DNA from 4 places in the Pseudoalteromonas sp. CO109Y genome. Region 3 is predicted to be linked to each of the others. Evidence: predicted binding sites of a transcription regulator. Region 3 holds the regulator's gene; each other region holds the start of a gene.

Region 1 (5,678 bases), on a different contig from region 3:
AATATGTATTTTAACAGTTTAGGCAATATATGGGCGAATAATGACCCCTTCTTCACCTTTTACTTCTTCCATTACCACATAAGTTCGGCTTTCACTGACATTTGGTAGTTTTAGTAGAATATCACCCAGTACATTTCGATATTCCGACATATCATTTACACGTGTTTTTAATAAAAAGTCGAAATTACCCGATACTAGATGGCACTCAATTATTTCGTCGTGCTTTTTAACTGCAGCGTTAAACTCTTCGAAAACATCTGGTGAGGTTTTAGTGATGGTTACTTCTACATAAACCGACAAACCTTGGCCAAGTTTAGCAGGATCCACTACTGCTTTATATCCGAGTATATAACCCTCTCTTTCGAGCTTTTTTACCCGCTCCAAACAAGGGGTGGCACTTAGCCCTACACGCCTTGCCAGCTCTACGTTAGAGATCCGACCATCGAGCTGTAATTCCATTAAAATTTTACGGTCTATTCTGTCGAGTAATTGATGCATAAGCCAAACCAGAGTTTTGCACTGTTTAAAATATATTTTTAGATTATATCACTAGAATACCACTTAAAAAAGGTGAGACACACTGGCTGGTCATGAATATAATAGTCAAAAATTTTATCCCGTTCTATTAAGGCGAAAAACTATGATTATTGGTGTACCTAAAGAAATCAAAAACCATGAATACCGTGTAGGTATGGTTCCTGCGAGTGTTCGTGAACTAGTAAACCATGGCCACCAAGTGTTTGTTGAAACTGATGCTGGTATGGGCATTGGCTTCACTAACGAAGATTATGTTGCAGCTGGTGCTGAAATTTTACCAACAGCAGCAGACGTTTTTGCTAAAGCTGAAATGATCGTTAAAGTAAAAGAGCCACAAGCTGTTGAGCGTGCAATGTTACGCGAAGACCAAATTCTATTTACTTACCTTCACTTAGCACCGGATCTTCCACAAACTGAAGACCTAGTTAAAAGTGGTGCAGTGTGTATCGCTTACGAAACAGTAACTGATTCACGTGGCGGTTTACCTCTTCTTGCTCCTATGAGTGAAGTTGCAGGTCGTATGTCTATCCAAGCTGGTGCACAAGCGCTTGAAAAATCAAACCACGGCCGTGGTATGTTACTTGGTGGTGTACCAGGTGTTGAGCCAGCTAAAGTTGTTGTTATCGGCGGCGGCATGGTTGGTCGTAGCGCAGCACAAATGGCTGTTGGCCTAGGTGCTGATGTTGTTGTTCTTGACCGTAACATCGACGTACTACGTGCATTAGACGCACAGTTCGGTAATAAAGTTAAAGCTATCTACTCTACTGCTGACGCACTAGAAAAACACGTACTAGAAGCTGACCTTGTGATCGGTGGCGTACTAATCCCAGGTGCAGCGGCGCCTAAACTAGTAACAGCTGAGCACATCAAAGCAATGAAGCCTGGTTCTGCAATCGTTGACGTTGCAATCGACCAAGGTGGTTGTATCGCAACTTCTAAAGCGACAACTCACGCTGATCCTACTTACATTGTTGATGACGTTGTTCACTACTGTGTTGCTAACATGCCAGGTGCTGTTCCACGTACTTCTACGTTCGCACTTAACAACGCAACATTACCGTTCATCATCAACCTTGCTAACAAAGGCTACAAGAAAGCGCTTCTTGACGATGCTAACTTCTTAAAAGGCTTAAACGTGATCAAAGGCCAAGTTACTTATAAAGAAGTAGCTGAAGCTTTCAACATGGAATATGTTGACCCACGTACAGCAGTTGAAAATGCATAAATAGCATTTTGAAACAAAAAAAGCAGCGATATCGCTGCTTTTTTTATGCCTGTTTGCAAATAAATTAGTTTATCTGCAAACAATTATATTTCTGATTAACGACGCTTAGTTTGTTTAGCGCGTTGATTGTGCTTTTTAACCGCCTTACGGATTTGGTTAATTTTAGCACGCTTGTCTTTACGCTTTTCAGGAATAACCGACAGCTTAGTTTGCGTTTCGCGGCCTAGTTGCACTGTTTTACGTAAATAGTTAACCGTGTCTAAATCAAGTTCAGCCCAACCACCTTGTGGCAAACGCTTATCAAGCTCTAACTTACCGTAACGAATACGGATAAGACGCGATACTTCAACATCTTGTGATTGCCATAAACGACGTACTTCGCGGTTACGCCCTTCTGTTAAAGTCACATTGAACCAACGGTTGATACCTTCACCACCCATAGGTTTGATGTTTAAGAATTTTGCAGGACCATCTTCAAGCTCAACGCCTTTTGTTAAAGTGCGTAGCGTTTCGTTAGTTACTTCACCAAACACACGAGCTGAGTACTCACGCTCTACTTCGTAGCTTGGGTGCATTAAACGGTTAGCAAGTTCACCATCGTTAGTAAACAGCATTAAACCAGCGGTATTTATATCTAGTCGGCCAACTGCAATCCAACGTTCGCCATCAACACGTGGTAAACGGTCAAATACCGTACGACGACCTTCAGGGTCTTTACGTGTACATAACTCGCCTTCTGGCTTGTTATACATAAGCACTCGACAAATACGGTCGGCTTTGTCTTCAATTTTAACTACGTGACCGTCAACTCGAATTACATCGGTTGCTTCAACACGGTCGCCTAAACGTGCCACTTTACCATTCACGCTCACACGGTTGGCATCGATGTATTTTTCCATTTCACGACGTGAACCCACGCCAGCACGGGCTAATACTTTTTGTAACTTTTCAGTTTCTACATTACTCATTCAGATAGTTCTCTCACAGAAGGATCGCTCAATAGCTGGTTGATTTTACTCTCCTGAAGTTCAGGTAACGGCGGTAATTCATCTAAACCAGCTAATGAAAAATAATCTAAGAAAGCGGATGTTGTGGCATACAACGCTGGGCGCCCAGGCACCTCTTTATGACCGACAACTCTGACCCACTCTCTTTCTAATAAGGTTTTAATAATTCCTGAGCCAACAGTCACACCCCGTACTTGTTCAATTTCACCACGGGTAATAGGTTGTCTATAGGCAATCAAGGATAAAGTTTCTAGTAGTGCTCGTGAGTATTTAGGTGCGCGCTCTTGCCATAAGTTTGCCAGCCAAGGCGCTAAACTAGCGCAGGCTTGAAACCTGTAACCGCTGCCTACTGCAACAAGCTTAATGCCTCGGGTTTGATAATGCGTTTGAATTTGTTCAATTGCATTATTAATGCGCGGCATAGAAACGCTTAAATCAGCTAATACTGTCTCTTTTAAATGACGTTTAGACACAGGTTTTCCAGCAACAAAAATCGCGGCTTCTATGATTTCGACTAACTGTTCATCACTGATACGTTTTGTGGCCATCGCTACTAAAGGTCATTTTAAATCACTAACGCTCTATTATGACAGAAGTCGGCCAAGGTTGGAAAAATTATTGTAAAAAAGCCAGTGTAAAACACTGGCTTTAGGGGATATTTACGAATGAATATTGAAATTAGCTATTTTTAACCATTTCAAGGGCATCATCTTCGGCAACGTCGCTGCCATATTTGCTAATGTAATTAACAAACTCAGTGCGGCTTACACGCTTATCTTTGTTGCTATCCATATAGCCAAAGTGATTTGCGATATCGTCGTCATCGGCTTCTTCAATAGAAACATAACCATTTTTGTCGTTATCTAACGATTTAAAGTCATTTTCGATTGGGTCAAATTTAGCGATTTCAGCTTTAAATGCTGATTCAGATACCTCACTATCAGTTGCCACTTTGCCTGTATTTAGCTGCATGTATGCATTAAATTCAGTACGGCTGATTTGCTCATCCATATTGGTATCGATATTTGAAAAATGATCCCAAATAGCATCATCGTCAGCTTCTACCTTAGAGATATAACCGTCATTGTCATTATCTAGGCTGCCAAAATCACTGTCGATTTTTGCTAAAGAGTTACTTGCAGAACATGCTGAAAGACTTAGTGCTGCTAAAATTGTTGATGCTAAAGTTAACTTGTTCATAAGACATTTCCTTGTAGTCGATTAGATTCACTTCGAATGTTACAAGTTGAATGCCAAAATGCCTTATTGGCTAAAATCAAGCACTTACAGCCTGGTTAAGTTGGTGTTAAGCCTATGATTTAGCAAGCTTTTCATGGATTACTGTAATTTTTTCATAAAAAAAGCGCTCCGAAGAGCGCTTTTTACAAATAACAAAAATGCCGCTATTAGATAGCTGCGTTTTGGTAACGCTTAACGAAGTCTGTTACTGCTTCGCCATTACATTTTAACGTATTTAAGTTACCAATTTTTTCACGCACAGGTGTTAAACCTTTTTTAAGTGCAGTGATGCAAAGTTGAGTTTCTTTTTGCTCATTTTTAGCAAACACTTCAACAGCTGCTTTTGCTGCTTCTTGTGATTGTGCTTTTTTAGCAATTTCACGGATGTCAGTACCGTTACATAAAATGCTTTTTGAAAAACGTGACATTGAAATGCCATGCTTTGCTGCTTCTTTACGTGCAGCGGTAAACCCTTCGTTCGCACTTAAGCTACATAACTTTGATTCAATACGGTTATCAGCTGAAAAGTAGTGCGGGTTGCTTGCTAATGAGCCAAATGAGATACATGCAAGAGAAAGCATCACTAATTGTTTTTTCATGGTTTACCTTTAAATAGTACATAATATGAACGGATGGTTTGCGCGCATTATATAAACAAAAATCAGTAGATCAACTGAATTATTTATTTAATTTAATAATTAATATTGAGTTAACAATGTTTTTAAATTAAGCAGCAATTGATCAACATTTACCCAATTTGATTTTCGTAATTAGCTCATGAATAAGCCCTAGTTTGATGATAGAATTGCGCTAAACACTGAAACAAAAATAATAGGTGCACCATGAAGGTAATCTCATTTAACATTAACGGCCTGCGCGCTCGTTTACACCAATTGCAAGCCGTAATTGATAAACATCAACCAGATATTATTGGCTTACAAGAAATCAAAGTACATGATGAGGCCTTCCCTCTCGAAGATGTGCAAAAAATGGGTTATCACGTTTATTTTCATGGTCAAAAAGCGCATTACGGCGTGGCTATGTTATGTAAACAAGAGCCGAAATCAGTAGTTAAAGGCTTTGCAACCGATACCGACGAATCACAGCGTCGTATGATCAGTGTTACCGTGACACAAGAAAATGGTCGTGACCTAACGGTGATGAATGGCTACTTCCCGCAAGGGGATAATATTGCCCACGAAACCAAATTCCCTTATAAGCGTCAATTCTATAAAGATTTAATGACTCACTTAGAAGATAACCACACGCCAGAGCAAGATGTTATTGTGATGGGCGATATTAATATTTCACCAACCGATCTCGATATTGGTATTGGTGAACCAAACCGTAAGCGCTGGTTAAAAACAGGTAAGTGTTCTTTCCAACCTGAAGAGCGTGAATGGTTAAGCACGTTATTAAACTGGGGCTTTAAAGATACCTTCCGTGAACTTTACCCAGAAAAAACCGAGCAATATTCGTGGTTTGATTACCGCTCTAAAGGTTTTGATGACAACCGCGGTCTGCGTATTGATGTGATCTTAGCAACCCCTGCTCTTGCTGAGCGTTGTGTTGAGTCTGGTATCGATTACGAATTACGTGGTATCGAAAAACCATCTGATCATGCGCCAATTTGGTCAACATTTAACGCATGATAGACACTATGCAATGGC
Region 2 (5,678 bases), on a different contig from region 3:
GATGCCTCTTTGCTACAACAACTCGCTGTAGTCACAGGCTCAGGCTGTTTACTGCTACAACAAGATGTTGATTCTGAGTCTTTTTCATCTGATGCTGTATTTTGATGCTGATGAAGTTCACTGTCTTTCCCCACTAATACACCGGCCACAATGGCACTACACACGGCGGCAATAGGACGTATTACCGCCATAAATGGACCTAGTAACACATACGAAACCGAAACCGAATCGACCCCAGTTTCAGGGGTTGAAACTAAAAATGCTGTGGTAGCACTTTTTGACGCCCCTGCCCTTCTTAAACCAATGGCCGCAGGGATCACACCACATGAGCACAAGGGCATTGGGGCACCAATAAAGGCTGCTTTAACTGTGGTCCATAACCCTTCTTTGCCTAAATGCCGGTTAAGAAAGTTAGCAGGCAAATACACATTGAGAAGACCAGCTATGAATAAGCCCAACATTAACCAAGGCGCTGAAAGTAAAAACAGATGCCAAAAATTATTGAGTAAGTCCATCGATATCCTCCAGCGTCGTTAGTATTGAACAGTTTTCAGCAGGCTCTTCTCCGCCACAACATTTATCTGCTAATAATGATAGTGAGTCATAAAAGCGAGTAAGCTCTGCAATTCGCTGTGCAACGAGATCACGTTTTTGTATCGTCATCTCTTTAACTTCATGGCAAGAATGCTGATCTTTATGAAACTTAATTTGCAGTAGTTCTTTGATCTCAGCCAGACTAAAGCCAACATTCTTTGCTCTGAGAATAAACGCCATTTGTTTATAGTCATTCTCAGAATAAAAACGATATCCCACGTCTGAACGCGAACTAGGCGTTAACAAACCATGCTTTTCGTAGTACCGTAGCGTATCTGTTGAGACACCCAACTGACGGGCAAACTCACCTATTTTCATCACCGTCTCCATTGTGAAGCGTTTATTTATTATGCTCACTATAAACCTTGGAGTACACCCCAAGGTCAAGCAATAAATTAAAAAAGGAAAGCACATGAATATTACTGTCCTTGATGCAGCGACATTAGCCAACACTTCGTTAGATGCCTTAGCGCAATTAGGTAAGTTAACCTGTTACGATTTAACCGCTCAAGAACAGGTTGTTGAGCGCTGCCAAGATGCCGATATCGTTATCAGTAATAAAGTGGTGATTGATCAGCACGCCATGAGCAAATTAACTAATTTAAAATTAATATGTGTTGCAGCGACAGGGACTAACAACATTGATTTAGGTGCAGCCAAAGAGCATAACATCGCAGTGACCAATGTCGCGGGCTATTCAACACCGAGTGTGGTGCAGCATACCTTTACTCTCATCACTAATTTACTGGGCAATACTCACAGATACATTAATGATTGCCAGCAAGGCTTATGGCAGCAAAGCCCGATGTTTTGCCGTTTAGATTACAGCTTTAATGAAATTGCCGGTAAAACACTGGCTATTGTTGGCTATGGTTCACTGGGTAAAGCCGTTGCCGATGTAGCACGCGCCTTTGGTGCCAATGTCATCATTAGTGAACGAAAAGGCCAAACGCCTCGTGAAGGTCGTGTTAGTTTCAATGATGCCCTAACCACGGCCGATATCATTAGTGTTCACTGCCCGCTAACTGATGAAACACGCAACCAAATCGCTGCGGCAGAATTAAGCATGATGAAACCGTCAGCTATTATTATTAATACAGCTCGTGGTGGGATCATCAACGAAGCCGATTTAGCTGACGCTTTAGCTAATAATATTATTGCCGGAGCCGGTGTTGATGTACTCAGTAAAGAACCTGCAGAGCAAGAAAACCCGCTGGCACTATACAAAGGTGCAAACTTATTACTGACCCCACATATCGCATGGGCCAGCCAAGAATCTATTGTGCGCTTAGTTAACGAAATTGCATTAAATATCCAGGCATTTAATCAAGGCGAAACACGTAACAGATTGGTCTAAATCGCAACTTATTAGTCAATAGAGCTAAGTAGTTAGTAATTTATTACTTAGCCCATTGACTAAAAACAACATAAACAATTGATTTAGTTACAATTTATAAGTTTGGCAAGCAGTTTGCTATTATGTGAATAACTATAAAACAATTTCTTCGGGATAAAATAACATGAAAAAAGCACTTCTAATTGCCGCGCTAACTGCTCCATTTTTAACTGGTTGTGTCATTGCTGTTTCTGACGGTGAAGCCGACACACATTGGGCAGGTAATTCTTCTAGCTGGCAGAAACAGCATAAAAATAATCGTGAAGTGATTTCTAACCTAGCATTAGATACGAGCTACCAAACTGTATTAAATAAACTAAATACACCTAACTTTACCGAGTTATTAAAGCAAGGTGATGATGTTTACCAAGTATTATTCTATGCAACGCATAGTATTCACTCTGATGGCAAGATGACTAAAGACGAGTGTACGCCACTCGTATTTAAAAATGATAAGTTAATTGGCGTGGGTGATACGATTTATAAATCACTTAGCAATGGTTAATTAGCATATTTAAGTTCTGTAAGTAGGCAGTTATTGCCTACTTATGTTCGCTCACCGCGATCATTCTCGATACTATCTGATCTCGTCCGGCATCTTTAGCCTGATAAAGACCTAAATCAGCTTCTTCTAGTAAGGTTTGTTCTGCATAAACCTGACCATTTTCTGTGGTCGCAATACCAATACTAATTGTGACATGGTCGGCATTTAGCGACGCTTTGTGTGGGATGTTTAAATCATTCACCGCATTGCGCAGTTTATTTGCAAACGACATAGCTTCTTTAGCTGAAGTATTGGGTAACACCGCAGCAAACTCTTCACCACCATAACGAGCAACAAAGTCACTGCCTCGTTCACACGCCCCAACTAAGGCATGAGCAATTTGTTTTAAGCAATCATCACCTGCTCGGTGACCATAGCAATCGTTGTAACGCTTGAAGTGATCAACATCCATCAATAACACAGATAACGGGGTTTGATCTCGACGGCAACGACGCCACTCTCGCGCTAAATTTTCATCCAAATAACGTCGGTTTGGGATCTCTGTTAAGCCATCAATTGAGGCGAGCATTTCGAGTAAGTCATTTTTTTGTTTGATCAGCAGCTGATTGCGCACTCGAGCACGCACAATAGCAGCACTAAATGGTTTAGTGATGTAGTCCATCGCGCCTAATTCAAGGCCCTTCGCTTCATCATCATGACTTGTATTGGCTGAAATGAATATTACAGGCAACATACTGGTGGTTGCGCTTTCTTTTAGCTTAGTAAGCACTTCGTAGCCGTCAATGCCGGGCATTACAATATCCAAGATCAACAAATCAACAGTTTGCGTTTTTAAAAACGTTAGTGCTTTTTCGCCACTCTCAACACAAAAAACATCATAGTCTTGCTGCAATGTTTTCTCTAATACCAAGCGGTTTAACGGATCGTCATCAACAATCAGTACCTTGGCTCTTTTCAACATCAGTAGATCCTTGTTCGATGATAAATGCGATGACCTGTTTTATTTGCCACTGCAATTCATCATTTAATTGTTCGGGCAGTTCGCCATCTGCTTTAAGCCTAGCTTCACATAGCTGAGCGCACGCTGACAATCGCTTAAAACCAAGATTTCCGGCTGACCCTTTAACATTATGAACCACACGGACCAACTCATCGGTAGTTTTTAATGTAGAGATTTGTAATAACTGCTCTGCTGCCATAGTCGCAAACTTCGACAACATAGTTAATACTAACTTAGTATTGTTTGCAAACTGAGACAGTATAAAAGCTTGATCAAAAAAGACTTCTTTTTTGTTATCAAGTTCACTCATTGCTAAAAACAATTTACTGGCAACGATCGGTTTAGTTAAATGCTTATTCATACCCGCCGCGATTGAATGCTCAATATCTTCGCTTTCACTGTGCGCAGTGAGTGCGTAAATCGGCATTTGCTCTTTGGTGAATGACTGACGAATAATACGCGTTGCCTGACAACCATCCATTTCTGGCATCTGAATATCCATAAAAATGAGATCGGGCCTTAAGCTATTTGCCAACTCAATGCCTTTTTCACCACTATGTGCACACACAACGGTGACATCAATTTGCTCTAAAATGCTTTTAATAATGCTTAAATTAAGCGGGTTATCATCCACAGCCAGCACTAACATGCCTGATAAATCAGTACTAGAAGGCAATGAAACCAGTTCTTTTTTCACAGGCTCTGCGGCTTTATCAAGCTGTAAGCAAAAGCAAAATTCACTGCCTTTACCTTTTTCGCTTTCCAGCTTAATTTCGCCTCCCATTAGCGCAACTTCGTACTTAACAATCGCTAAGCCTAAGCCAACCCCCTGATGAGAGCGCGTTAATGATTCATCACCTTGAGTAAATGCATCAAATAAGCGGCTTTGATCTGCCTTGCTAATACCAATACCGGTGTCTTTAACAGTAAAGCAAATGAGTTGCTGCTCAGCTGACTCTTCCACCAGCATTAAGTTTAATGTCACTGTGCCTTGCTCGGTGAATTTGGCAGCGTTTGTCAGTAAATTAGCCAGTACTTGCTGCAAGCAAATTTGATCACCCACTAAGTTATCGCTAATGCTTTTATCGCATTCGACTTTAAATTCGATATCTTTATTTGCGCATAAAGGGGCTGTTATTCCCTGACAGTAGTCGATTAAATCAGGCACACTAAAAGGGGCTTTATTAAGTTGTACTTGCGAGCTTTCAGCGCGGGCAAAGTCAAGCATACGATTCAATAAAGTAAGCAAGCTATTGGCTGCTGATTTTGCTTGTTCGGCATGATTACGCTGCGGCTGTGTTAAACCTTGCAATGCAATCACGTCAATTAAGCCTAGTACAGCATTGAGTGGTGTGCGTATTTCATGACTAAGGTTTGCAATAAAGCGGCTCTTAGCTAATGTAGCCCGCTCTGCGTCATCTTTTGCTTTTACTAAATCCGTCACATCCTGTACATGAACAACATAGTAATCAGGTGTTTGCTCAGCATTCCAAACTAATGACACACTAATTTGTAGCCAGCGCTGCTGCTCTTGTTGCTCAAGACTAAAGTGATAAACTTTTTTCTTCTCATGCAACAGCTCTGTCAGGGTATTTTTTAACGTCTGATAAGACGTCTCGGCAAATAAGTCTATTAATTTAAGATCATTGGCATTTTCAATTACAAAGATTTTGCGTGCTGCTTTATTTGCTTGCAGCACCTGATCGTCAAGAGATACCAACAGCACCCCATTTGCAGCATATTCCATGGCACTGCGTAATTTTGCTTCGGAGCTTTGTAATGCATTGAGCGCATTATGCTGCTCGGTAATATCACGACCAATCGCCATGGTGCCGAGAAATTGCTGATGCTCGTTATAAAATGGCACGATGCTAAATAGATAACTGTTATCTTCTGTGGTCAATCTTTTTTGATAAGCTTGGCGGTCTTTGAGTACTTGCTTTTCAAGCTCGTTTAACTCGCCATTATCATCGCTAATATCACATAATTGCTGCCCAACTAACTTCTCTTGTGGCAAGCCGATATAGCGCTCATACGCCTTATTACAGCCTAAAAATGAACCATCAATATTCTTAAAATAAATGAGATCAGGTACGTTATTGAGCATGGTATTTAATAGCGCTAAGTGACGCTCTTTCGCATCAATACTACGGCGTAATTGTTTTGATTTTACCTGTACTTGC
Region 3 (5,678 bases):
CTTGCCACAATTGCTGCTAACAATGCGGTTAATAAGTTAACCCCAAGCCAAATAGAGCGACGCTGCGAACTTTTCAGTACTGGCGCAAAGGTATCTTCTTCGTCGTCAAGACCTGCGAGGCTTAGCATGCTGTGCTCTGCATCTTCACGGATTACGTCAACGATATCATCGATGGTAATACGACCAAGCAAGTGAGCGTTATCATCCACGACAGGGGCTGAAATCCAATTGTGACGCTCGAACAGTTGCGCCACATCACTTTCATCCATAGAGATTAGGATTGACTCACAGTCTTCATCCATTAAATCACGAACAATTTTATCTGATGGGCTGGTCAGCAATGTTGTTAATGAAAGCGCACCTAAGAAGCAGTTATGCTTATCAACTACATATAAGTCATCGGTACCTTCTGGTAGCTCACCTCGTAAGCGTAAATAGCGCAGTACAACATCGAGGGTAACGTCAGGGCGAATGGTAACCGTATCGCTGTTCATCAAGGCACCGGCTGAGCGCTCTTGATAAGAAAGTGCTTGAGTAGCTCTCTCTCTATCTTGCGAGTCCATGGCGCTGACAACGTCTTGATATACGGTATCAGGAAGACTACGTAAAACCTCACCTAAGTCATCGTCGTCCATATCTTCAGTGGCAGCAGCAATGTGCTCAGGCTCCATCTGGGCAATAATGCCAAGACGTACATCTTCAGAGAGTTCTTCTAGAACATCACCACGGACATCTGGATCAACCAGCTGCCAAAGCATACGACGAATTTTATGGGGAGAAGATTCAAGTAAAAGGGCTGTATCACAAGGTGCCGTTTTGGCTAACATACCGCGCACTTGAACAAATTGACCACTATTGAGTGACTTGGTCACTTGTTTGAGTTGTTGTAGTGGGTAATCTTGTTCAAAGGCTTCTGGCATTGGCGTCCTTACAACTGAAAAAAGTTTAAATAGGCTAAGCAAATACAGCATAGTTGCTTTGTAGTGTATTTGCAGAGATATCGTCGCACTGCGATAAATTTATTAAGAGTTTTGTAATTTAGAAAAGCGAGCGATATAAAAGTAGGATATTTAAAGGGAATTTTAAATATCCGAATTAAGTTTACCGTAAACCTTGAAGTCTTAGCAAATGCTATTCTTGCTCGTGGAAGCGTTGTGCAATTAATTCGCCGATTGCCGTTAATGCTGCATCAGCGTCAGGACCTTCGCATACAACGCGAACTTCTTTACCCTGACTACTTTCAAGTAGCATTAATGCTAACACGCTGTCGCCTTCAGCTTCTTTATCATCTTGATAAAGCGTAATTTTGGCATCAAATTGCAATGCTAATTGCGCTAAAACAGTAGCAGCACGAGCATGTAAGCCAAGTTTGTTTTGAATTAAAAAGGTATCTTCAGCGTGCATTGTTGGTGCCTAATTAAATGTCTTGTTCGCGGTGGCGAATTTTTACATTAGCATGGCTTTTGGCAAAGCTCTCACCAATTGTTTGCGCTAAGTAAACAGAGCGATGTTGGCCACCGGTACAGCCAATAGCAATAGTCAGGTAACTGCGGTTATTGCGCTCTAAGTGCGGTAACCAAGTTTGCACAAAGGTTTGTATTTGCCACGTAAATTTTTGCACTATGTTGTGGCTAGCTAGGTAATCTTTGACTGGTTGGTCAAGGCCTGTTAGTGGCTTTAAATCAGGTTCCCAGTGTGGGTTAGGTAAAAAGCGTGCGTCAAAAACGTAGTCCGCTTCTTTTGGAATACCATGCTTAAAGCCAAACGACATAAAGGTAATAATTAGCTTTTTATCTTTTTTACCTAAAATCTTTTCGCGAATTGATTCTGCTAACTGATGAACACTCAGATCCGTGGTATCAATCATAAAGTCAGCGCGAGTGATCAACACATCAAGCAGGATTTTTTCTTGTTTAATGGCCAGATCAAGCGGCAAAGAATCAATAGATAGTGGATGCAAGCGGCGTGTTTCTGAAAAGCGCTTGATCAGAGTTTGGTCATCACTGTCTAAATAGAATAGTGTTGGGTTTGCGAAACCTGGCAGGTACTCAAGAATATCATTAAATTCTTGCTGCTCTTTCGGTAAGTTACGTACGTCGATACTGACCGCTATTTTATCGTAGTTATCAGACACACTACGTACGAGCGAAGGCAGTAAATTAACCGGAATATTATCAACGCAATAATAGCCTAAGTCTTCAAGTACTCGTAAAGCGACCGATTTACCTGAGCCTGAGCGACCGCTGATAATTATTAATTCCATTTATGCCTCTGCTGATATGACCTGAAACAGTTGCTGATCGGTAGTAGCACTACGCAGCTGTTTACAAAACTCTTTATCTTTAAGTCTATCAGCAATTGTTGATAAGGTCTTTAGGTGAAGCTGACAGTCACCATCTGGTACGATGAGTGCCACAAAAATATCAACTGGACGATTATCAATTGCATCAAAATTAATAGGGGATTCACTCACTATCACAAATGCATGAGGCTCATCTGCGCCGCTCATTCGGCCATGTGGAATAGCAATACCTCGGCCAATGCCGGTGCTGCCTAGTTTTTCTCGGTTGAGTAAAGCATCTAGGATATCTTGTTGCGATAAATGAGGAAGCTGCTGGTGGGCCAGTTCGCTGATATATTCAAGAATTCTTTTTTTGCTATTAAAAAGGACCGCAGCTTTGCTGCAGTCCTGGTTAGTAAGTGAACTTAGTTTCATAATTTAATGTCGAGCTAATTTCTCTTTGTGTTTAATGACTTGGCGATCAAGTTTATCGATCAGTGAGTCAATGGCTGCGTACATATCTTGATGTTCTGTTGAAGCGAATAATTCGCCTCCGTTTACATGTAAAGTTGCTTCTGCTTTTTGGCTTAATTTTTCTACATCTAGAATGACATGAACATTATTAATATGGTCAAAATGCCTTTCTAGTTTTGCAAACTTGGTGTTTACATAGTCTCTTAATGAATCTGTGATTTCTACATGACGACCAGTTAAATTTAGTTGCATAAGCATTTTTCCTTCTATGTAAAACGTCTAAATCAGACTCTTACGCTGATTAGACGGAGGTATTGCTAGAGACTCACGATATTTTGCAATTGTACGTCTAGCTACTTTAATTCCTTGCTCAGCCAATATATCTGCAATTTTGCTATCACTCAATGGTTTAGCTGAGTTTTCTGCAGCGACTAACTTCTTGATTAAAGCGCGTATTGCTGTAGAAGAACACTCACCACCATTTTCGGTGCTGACATGGCTTGAGAAGAAATATTTCAACTCAAAAATACCCCGTGGGGTATGCATATATTTTTGCGTTGTTACCCGTGAAATCGTCGATTCATGCATTTCGACCATTTCAGCAACATCATTTAGCACCATCGGCTTCATTGCCTCAGGGCCATGCTCAAAGAAAGCTTGTTGTTGTTGAACGATACAGTTGGTCACTTTTAATAGCGTATCGTTACGGCTTTCTAAGCTCTTAATAAACCACTTTGCTTCTTGTAAGTGAGAGCGAATAAATTGGCTGTCGCTACTTGATTTAACAGAGCGAGACATCGCCGCATATTGGCTGTTCACTCTAATCTTTGGCATACAATCTGGGTTTAACTCGACTACCCAGCGGCCTTTCACTTTTTTCACTGATACATCAGGTATAACGTACTCAGATTCTTCGCGTACTATGCTATCCGCAGGCTTAGGATTTAAGCTGTGAATAAGCGTCATCACTTCTTTAAGCTCATTTTCTTTAAGCTTAGTCTTTTTCATCAAAGTTCGATAGTCGCGACTCGCTAATAATTCGATATGCTCAGATAAAACCATTTTAGTTTCAGCTAAATATGGCGTATCGGCATCGAATTGGCGTAGCTGAATGCACAGGCATTCTTGTAAACTGCGCGCGCCAATACCCACAGGATCAAATAACTGAATTCTTTTTAAGACCGCTTCGACTTCATCAAGTTCGATTTCTTCTTCATCGTTATTTTGATTAAAGCTTTCGACGATATCTTCACAGCTTACCGTTAAAATACCTGAGTCATCGATAGCTTCTACAATTGCCACAGCAATCGCTTCATCAGTAGGGCTAAATGGCGTGAGTTGCAATTGCCACATCAGGTATTCGTGAAGGGTTTCGGTTGATGCTCCCTGATAGATAGATTCATCTTCAGGCATTGGCCCTGACGATGTTGAAGGGGCGGCACTCATGTACTCATCCCAGGTAACATCCATTGCTAAGTCATCGCTTACGGTGTCTTTATTGAGAGCATCACTACTTTCTTGCTCGTACTCGCTAGGTGCTTCTTCGGCAGACGCGCTGACTTGTACATCGTCAGATTCAGCTTTTTGCTCATTCTTGCCGGTGCTTTCTTCGTTGTAATCCGCTTCTTCCACTTCAAGTAGAGGATTACTATCAAGCGCTTCTTGAATTTCTTGCTGGAGATCCAATGTACTGAGCTGCAACAAACGAATAGCTTGTTGCAGTTGTGGAGTCATTGTAAGTTGCTGGCCCATGCGCAGCTGTAATGATTGCCTCATGTATCCCTAACAATCCTTTTTAAGTTATCGATACCTGTATAAACACAGTTATCGATTTATTGTCATTGTTATAAGTCTAGCAGATGCTCTAGTCGCTGGCGTAATGGTTACAGCCTGAATTGCTCGCCTAGATATACATCGCGTACAGTTTGGTCTGCTAATACGTGCTCAGGTGTGCCTGATGCAATTAGCTCCCCATGAGAAACAATGTAGGCTTTTTCACAAACATCAAGGGTTTCTCGAACATTATGGTCAGTAATTAGTACACCGATACCACGATTTTTTAGGTGCTCAATAATTTTCTTTATATCTAACACTGAAATTGGATCAACACCAGCAAAAGGCTCATCTAAAAGGATAAATTTAGGATTAGCGGCTAATGCGCGAGCAATTTCTACACGGCGTCGCTCACCACCTGACAGCGCCATACCTTGGCTGTCACGAATGTGTTGAATACTAAACTCATCAAGTAAGCTATTGAGTGTTTCTTCGCGGGTGGTTTTATTTAGATCTTTACGAGTTTCTAAAATGGCCATCAAGTTTTGGTAAACCGTCAACTTTCGAAAAATTGACGATTCTTGTGGCAGATAGCCAATACCTAAACGCGCACGGCTATGCATTGGTAAAAGGGTGATATCGTTATCATCAATACTGATTTTACCTTTGTCGCTAGGTACTAGGCCTACAATCATATAGAAGGTCGTTGTTTTACCTGCGCCATTTGGACCAAGCAAGCCAACAATACTGCCAGCTTCAACTTCAAGACCGACATTTTTAACCACTTGGCGGCCTTTGTAGCTTTTAGCTAAAAGCTCTGCTTTTAATGTGCTCATGGTTGGCCTTTATTATCTTTTTTATTTTCAACAGGCACTAAAATAGTGTGTACACGATCTGTTGAATTTTCGTCTTTTTCAGCACTGATCAGCTGCTGTGCCATATCATAGGTAATGCTTTTTGCTGTTACTTTTTGACCTGCTTGAGTAACTTCAGCTTCACCATTTAAGGTTAAGAAGCGTTTTGCAACATCATAACGTACTTCTTCTGCGCTAGCGCTCATTACGGTGCCATCAGCTTGCTTTTCTTCGAAGTAAGCAGGCTTACCTGTGGCAATAATCAACTCTACTGTACCTTCGGTGTCACCGCCGTG
Region 4 (5,678 bases), on a different contig from region 3:
ACTTATTTTTGCACCGCGCATTACCATTCAAAGTCGGCCCCAAAATGCAGCAATTCTTAAGTTTTAGCGCCCCAGCCGTACTCACCGCAATTTGGGTGCCCATTGTGTTTATTAATGACGAAGGGATAAATCTAGATTGGCAAAACCCTTACCTAAGTGCTGCTGTTGTGTCTGTTATCGTGGCCTATAAAACACATAACATATACTACACAACACTGGCAGGGATGGGATTGTTTATAATTTTAAGTTAGCTGCGATGCTTAACGCCAAGTAAGAAAAACCGCTGATTAAAATTTACCCTTTTAGAAAGATGCCAAGCAAGTTAGAATCAATGCAACAATAATAAAAAGTTATCATTATGAGCGAATTTCACCAACTTTCTGCCACCAGCCTACAAGGCCAAACCGTTGACTTTTCTGATTTTGAAAACAAGGTTGTGCTTGTTGTAAATACCGCAAGTAAATGCGGTTTCACTCCACAATATGAAGGCTTACAAGCACTGCATGAAAAATATCATGAGCAAGGCTTAGTAATAATTGGTTTTCCATGTAACCAGTTTGGCAAACAAGAACCAGGTGATGCAAAAGAAATTAAAGAAGGCTGCCTAATTAACTACGGCGTTAGCTTTTTAATGATGAGCAAAGTCGATGTGAATGGCGAACATGCTCACCCTGTTTTTAGATACCTAAAATCAGAATTACCGGGGTTTATCACCCGCAAAATAAAATGGAATTTCACCAAATTTTTAATTGGTAAAGATGGCAAGGCCATTAAGCGATATGCGCCACTGACAAAGCCTGAACAGCTCGAGTCAGACATCGCAGCTGCACTGGACAAATAACAAAGCCTAAAAGCAATAAAGAGGCAAATTGCCTCTTTATCTAAATTTATGCTTAGTCGTTCAAGTACTCGTCAAAGTCGTCATCGCCTAAGTTTCTGCGCAAGCGTTTTTGTTCAAGATAGTCTTCCAACTTCTTCTTTACGCGTTGCTTTTTCTTGTCGTGTTGATTACGCCCGACCATTTCGTACTCGTCTTCAACAAAATCGTCATCTAGCGCGTCATAACTAAATGTCTTACCCACAACCCACTCCATAAAGTGTTTGAGACCAATTCTTGAGATTAAAATTTGCTCGATGAATTGGCAAAGATTAAAAAGCTCGGTAGTAATTTAGTATCTAAAAAACCACCAAAATAAAGCCATACACCCATGCTAAATAGGTCATATGTCAATATTGTGAATAAATAGCGCTAAATTTGATTTCTGAAAAGTGAGAGTTTTTTATCGTTTCGATAAAAGTCATTTATGCATGTGTATTTTTTAGTTAATTTGACTAAAAAATGGTTAAAAAATTATTCCCCGCTATTTTTGAAAAAGCCTTAAAACACAACAAACTATTGAATTAATTGAATTTATGAATTTTGGCATTCAATTTGATTATGTATTTGTGTCATTTCAAACAGGAAAGAAAAAAATGAAAAAGTTATTGTTAGTAAGTTCTTTATTTATCGCTACCGGCGCAATGGCTCATAACGATAATGATACAAATATTTCATTCAGCGGTGAGCAGTGTGATGTTGAATTTATAAATGATGTACGCATTACACCAAGCGAGTTAGAAGTATACACAGCCGATAATCGCACTATGAAAATCATCGATCAACACACTTTATATATCGATGGTCAAAGCGTGTCGCTTGATGCTTCACAACAGCAAGCAATTGCAGATTACTCAGACAGCTTACGCAGCCAACTTCCTGAAGTAGCAAATATCGCACTTGATGGTGTAAAAATAGCTGGTGTAGCCATCGAAGAAGTCTCAAATGCTTTCAATATTGATGGCCTAAGCGACATTTCAGAATTAATGGACGATATCAGCGTAGAAGTACAAAACGCTTTCTATCAGCAAGGTGCGTTCACCATGGGTCAGCAAAATTTCGAAAAATTTGGCCAAAACTTTGAAGACCAATTCGATGAGCAAATCGAATCGGCTGTCGAGTCAGCCATGATGCAATCGATGGGCAGTATTTTAGTGGCGCTAGGCTCTGAACTTTTAGGTTCAGGTGGCGACATGGATGAGTTTGAGCAACGTATGGAAAACATGGGCGCACAAATCGAAGCGCGCGTAGAAACTCAAGCAGCTCAACTTGAAGAGCGTGCAGATGCATTATGCGGCAGCTTTGCTGATATCGCTCATAAAGAGCAAGAGCTAGTGGTTCTAGTACCAGAGCTAAAAGAGTATCAACTATTTACTTTTAAACAGAACGCAGAGTAATGAATTAACATCCCTGAACCAAAACACTTGGTCCTTTCGCGCAGAGCTTGCTCTGCGCTTTTTATTTTTTGGCCAGCACAGTCAGTTGCGATAACGTTTTAATCGCCTGCTCTAAGTTTTCAGACCAAGGCAAGCCATAACTTAAGCGAAAACAGCTACGGTACTTTTTACCCGCTGAGAATATCAACCCTGGAGTAATGCTGATCCCCGCCTCTAATGCCAAGTGGAATAACTTTACCGCATCATATTGGCTACCAAGGTCAACCCAGATAACACAGCCCCCTTGCGGGTTACTTATACGCGCACAACTTGGCATATATTGCTGCAGGCACCAAATCATACGTTCTTTATTGGTACTTAAGCGCTGTCTAAGCAAACGAATGTTACGGTCGTACTCACCGCTAGCTATAAACTCATACAAGGTCCACTGGTTTATAAGTGGCGCTGAGCAACTAAGCGCACGTTTGTGTCGCCTTGCTTGCTCTGCAAACTTACCGGCAATGATCCAACCAATGCGGTAACTAGGTGCGGCTGTTTTTGAAAACGACGCGCAGGTGATCACTAAGCCCTTTTTTGAATAAGCTTGTGCAGGAGTGGCACGCTTAGCTGTAAAATGTAAGTCGCCATAAACATCATCCTCAATAAGCACCACGTCACGCTGCTCTAAAAGTGCCACTAATTGCTCACGCTTGGCATCAGGCATAAAACTGCCAACAGGATTATTTAATGAGGTTGAAAACACACAGGCTTTTATATCATGCTCATCGAGTGCTTGAGCCAAATCATCTAGCCATATTCCTTCATCGGGGCATAGCGGTATTTCCAGTGCCTTTAAGCCTAAGCTTTCAATTAATTCGATAATGCCAAAATAACAAGGCGACTCGATAGCAATAACATCACCGGGTTTAGCGACACACTTAAGGGCAATCGCCAACGCTTCTTGAGCACCATTGGTGATCACTAATTCATCGCTATCAACCCCAATGCCAAAATCAAGATAGCGATGAATGAGTTGTTTTTTAAGTGGTGCAAAGCCATCCATCGGGCCGTAATTAATTGCCGATGCGCCCGCTAATGTCATTACTCGGCGCATTGTTCGTGCCAGTGCTTTATCTGTCGGTGCAGCGGCTACAGGGTTGGCGATACCAAATGGCACCACATTAGCTTTATGGATAGCGCTGTAGACTTGCTCAATCAAGCCTTGCTTATTGACTGTGGTCGGCTCTCGACTGAGCCTAACTCGCTTTGGTCGTGACTGATTTAACTGTGAAGACTTTAAAAAGTACCCTGACTTTTCTCTTGCTTCAATCAATCCTTGCCCTTCAAGTAATTGATACGCTTGTTTTACAGTAGGAATACTGATGTTGAGCTTGTCTGCCATTTTTCTGAGCGAAGGTAACTTTTCACCCGGTAATAACGAGCCTTGCAAGCAAAGATCTCTAACTAGCTGAATAACTTGTTGATATAAGAACTCACTGTTACTACGACTGATAACTTGTGACATAGCCCACCAAACTGTATAGGTTGCATTTCTATTTTTCTGTATATGTTAAGTATACAGAAGAGGATTAAAATGAACATACTTTCAATTTTTGGGTACTAACTATGAAAAGCGCCGCTCTCTACCTTGCTACAGTACTGATCTGGGGATCGACTTGGCTAGCTATTGAGTTTCAACTAGGTGATGTCGCTGTTGAGGTCTCTTTATTTTACCGCTTTGCCATTGCAGCTATTTTAATGTGGGCCTTTGTGCTCATGAAAAAGCTACCTATGCATTATTCACTGCGTGATCACGGATTTTTTGCTTTATTAGCCTTATTTAACTTTGGTTTAAATTATTTAGTGCTGTATTGGGCGCAGAACTATCTCACCTCAGCAATGGCCTCAATAGCGTTTTCGATGTTGCTATTGATGAACATTATTAACACCCGCTTGTTCTTCGCAAAGCCAATTGCTAAACGAATTTACTTTGGGGCTCTACTTGGCGTAATGGGTATTGCCAGCTTATTTTGGCCACAAATTCAGCAATTCGACTTGAGTAACGGTGCGTTGGTCGGGTTACTACTTGCGCTATCTGGAACCTTTGTGGCTTCATTGGGGAATATGGTCAGTGTTCGAAATTCACAACGTAACATTGGCGTACTTCAAGGCAATGCCTGGGGTATGTTATACAGCGCTTTAGGTCTAGCTGCTTATGTTTTAGTAAGCGACGTTGAGCTCACGTTGAACGCCCCAAGTAGCTATTGGGTATCGCTTTTCTACTTAGCAGTGTTTGGCACCGTAATCGCATTTGCTTGTTACTTCGCGCTACTTAAAAACATCGGCCCTGAGCGCGCAAGCTATGTGATCGTGTTATTCCCACTGGTTGCAGTGGTGTTAAGTACTTTATTTGAAGGATTTGAATGGCAAGCGAATACCTTTATGGGATTTAGCTTGGTGTTATTCGGTAATGCTATCGTGCTGACTCCTACTCGACAAATTAAAGCATTTTTTGCTGCACGTAACCTACAGCAAAAAAGCTCCGTCCCCAGTTAGAAGTGACTATGTCGCCTCTAACACCAAGCGCCGGCAAATTTGCCGGCGCTTTTTTATGGCATATGAAAACGAAGTGCTTGTTTGTGTATCTTAATCTTAGCCGGAGTAAAACCAACAAGCTCACCATCGGCTTCTATAGCCAACCCTTTCGTGGTGACCTCTGCAGTTGTTAACTGGGTATATTCTAGCGCTTGCAAACCATGATGCTTTACGAGCAGTAAATACAAAAAGCTGATCAGGTTTTTCAACAAACCGCCAGCTGGCATGCAGTAGCAATCAAGCTGACCATCATTTAACTTTGCCCGAGGGGCAATCTTTAAGCCACCACCAAAGTAATGATGATTAGCAAAAATCGTCGCTAAATTACTGTAGCTGAGTGCTTTACCATTAAACTCACCCTGAACTGACTGTGCCTTAAATGAAAATAGCTGCTTGATGCCCTGCCAAGTGTAGCCAAACGAGCTAAAACTTCCGGCTTTATTTAGTTGAGTCACGACTTCAGCGTCAAAACCTATTCCCGCCACATTAATAAAATAGCGCTGATTGATTTGTCCAACATCGATTAACTCAGTACGGCTAATAAAAACAGCGTCATACCAAGCCTGTTGTTTACACGCAAAGCCACGAGCAAAATCATTTCCTGTGCCTGCCGGAATTAACGCGATAGAGCAGCGACTCGACATTAATGCATTAACAGCTAAATGCAGCGTCCCATCACCACCAATCACCACAACTTGAGTCTGGTTCTTAGCTAAAAGCGCTATATCAGCGCAATCATTCTCAAACTTGCCTGTGGTTAAATACAGTTCAGGCTCAATCTGTCTTTTTTTACATTCTTTTAGTAGCCAATCAACACTGTTTTTATGATT

The links. The regulator sigma-54, encoded in region 3, starts transcription at its own class of promoters, with help from an activator protein. The targets are predictions, from matches to a motif close to GTTGGCACGNNNNTNGNNT.
Region 1: a site for sigma-54 is predicted at 4,009-4,027, ahead of EXT43_RS02675 (EF-hand domain-containing protein). Genes of this name have one in related genera too.
Region 2: a site for sigma-54 is predicted at 2,053-2,071, ahead of EXT43_RS09085 (DUF3192 domain-containing protein). Genes of this name have one in related genera too.
Region 4: a site for sigma-54 is predicted at 1,420-1,438, ahead of EXT43_RS04960 (YggN family protein). Genes of this name have one in related genera too.

What each region holds. Positions count from the first base shown of each region.
Region 1 covers NZ_SGPD01000010.1:60,526-66,203, reverse strand. Annotated here, with positions in the region: gene lrp (leucine-responsive transcriptional regulator Lrp) at 19-498, opposite strand; gene ald (alanine dehydrogenase) at 641-1,762, shown strand; gene rluB (23S rRNA pseudouridine(2605) synthase RluB) at 1,858-2,730, opposite strand; gene scpB (SMC-Scp complex subunit ScpB) at 2,727-3,317, opposite strand; gene EXT43_RS02675 (EF-hand domain-containing protein) at 3,448-3,969, opposite strand; gene EXT43_RS02670 (hypothetical protein) at 4,176-4,607, opposite strand; gene xthA (exodeoxyribonuclease III) at 4,851-5,660, shown strand; gene EXT43_RS02660 (energy-coupling factor ABC transporter permease) at 5,657-5,678, shown strand, end outside.
Region 2 covers NZ_SGPD01000024.1:82,612-88,289, reverse strand. Annotated here, with positions in the region: gene EXT43_RS09100 (SO_0444 family Cu/Zn efflux transporter) at 1-515, opposite strand, end outside; gene zntR (Zn(2+)-responsive transcriptional regulator) at 499-912, opposite strand; gene EXT43_RS09090 (D-2-hydroxyacid dehydrogenase) at 1,007-1,951, shown strand; gene EXT43_RS09085 (DUF3192 domain-containing protein) at 2,115-2,495, shown strand; gene EXT43_RS09080 (diguanylate cyclase) at 2,533-3,456, opposite strand; gene EXT43_RS09075 (response regulator) at 3,425-5,678, opposite strand, start outside.
Region 3 covers NZ_SGPD01000006.1:14,481-20,158, forward strand. Annotated here, with positions in the region: gene mgtE (magnesium transporter) at 1-920, opposite strand, end outside; gene EXT43_RS01010 (HPr family phosphocarrier protein) at 1,132-1,404, opposite strand; gene rapZ (RNase adapter RapZ) at 1,418-2,263, opposite strand; gene ptsN (PTS IIA-like nitrogen regulatory protein PtsN) at 2,264-2,716, opposite strand; gene hpf (ribosome hibernation promoting factor) at 2,720-3,007, opposite strand; gene EXT43_RS01030 (RNA polymerase factor sigma-54) at 3,035-4,531, opposite strand; gene lptB (LPS export ABC transporter ATP-binding protein) at 4,639-5,364, opposite strand; gene lptA (lipopolysaccharide transport periplasmic protein LptA) at 5,361-5,678, opposite strand, start outside.
Region 4 covers NZ_SGPD01000013.1:18,500-24,177, reverse strand. Annotated here, with positions in the region: gene EXT43_RS04975 (AzlD domain-containing protein) at 1-251, shown strand, start outside; gene EXT43_RS04970 (glutathione peroxidase) at 359-841, shown strand; gene EXT43_RS04965 (hypothetical protein) at 894-1,082, opposite strand; gene EXT43_RS04960 (YggN family protein) at 1,474-2,274, shown strand; gene EXT43_RS04955 (PLP-dependent aminotransferase family protein) at 2,336-3,778, opposite strand; gene EXT43_RS04950 (EamA family transporter) at 3,880-4,809, shown strand; gene EXT43_RS04945 (YegS/Rv2252/BmrU family lipid kinase) at 4,863-5,678, opposite strand, start outside.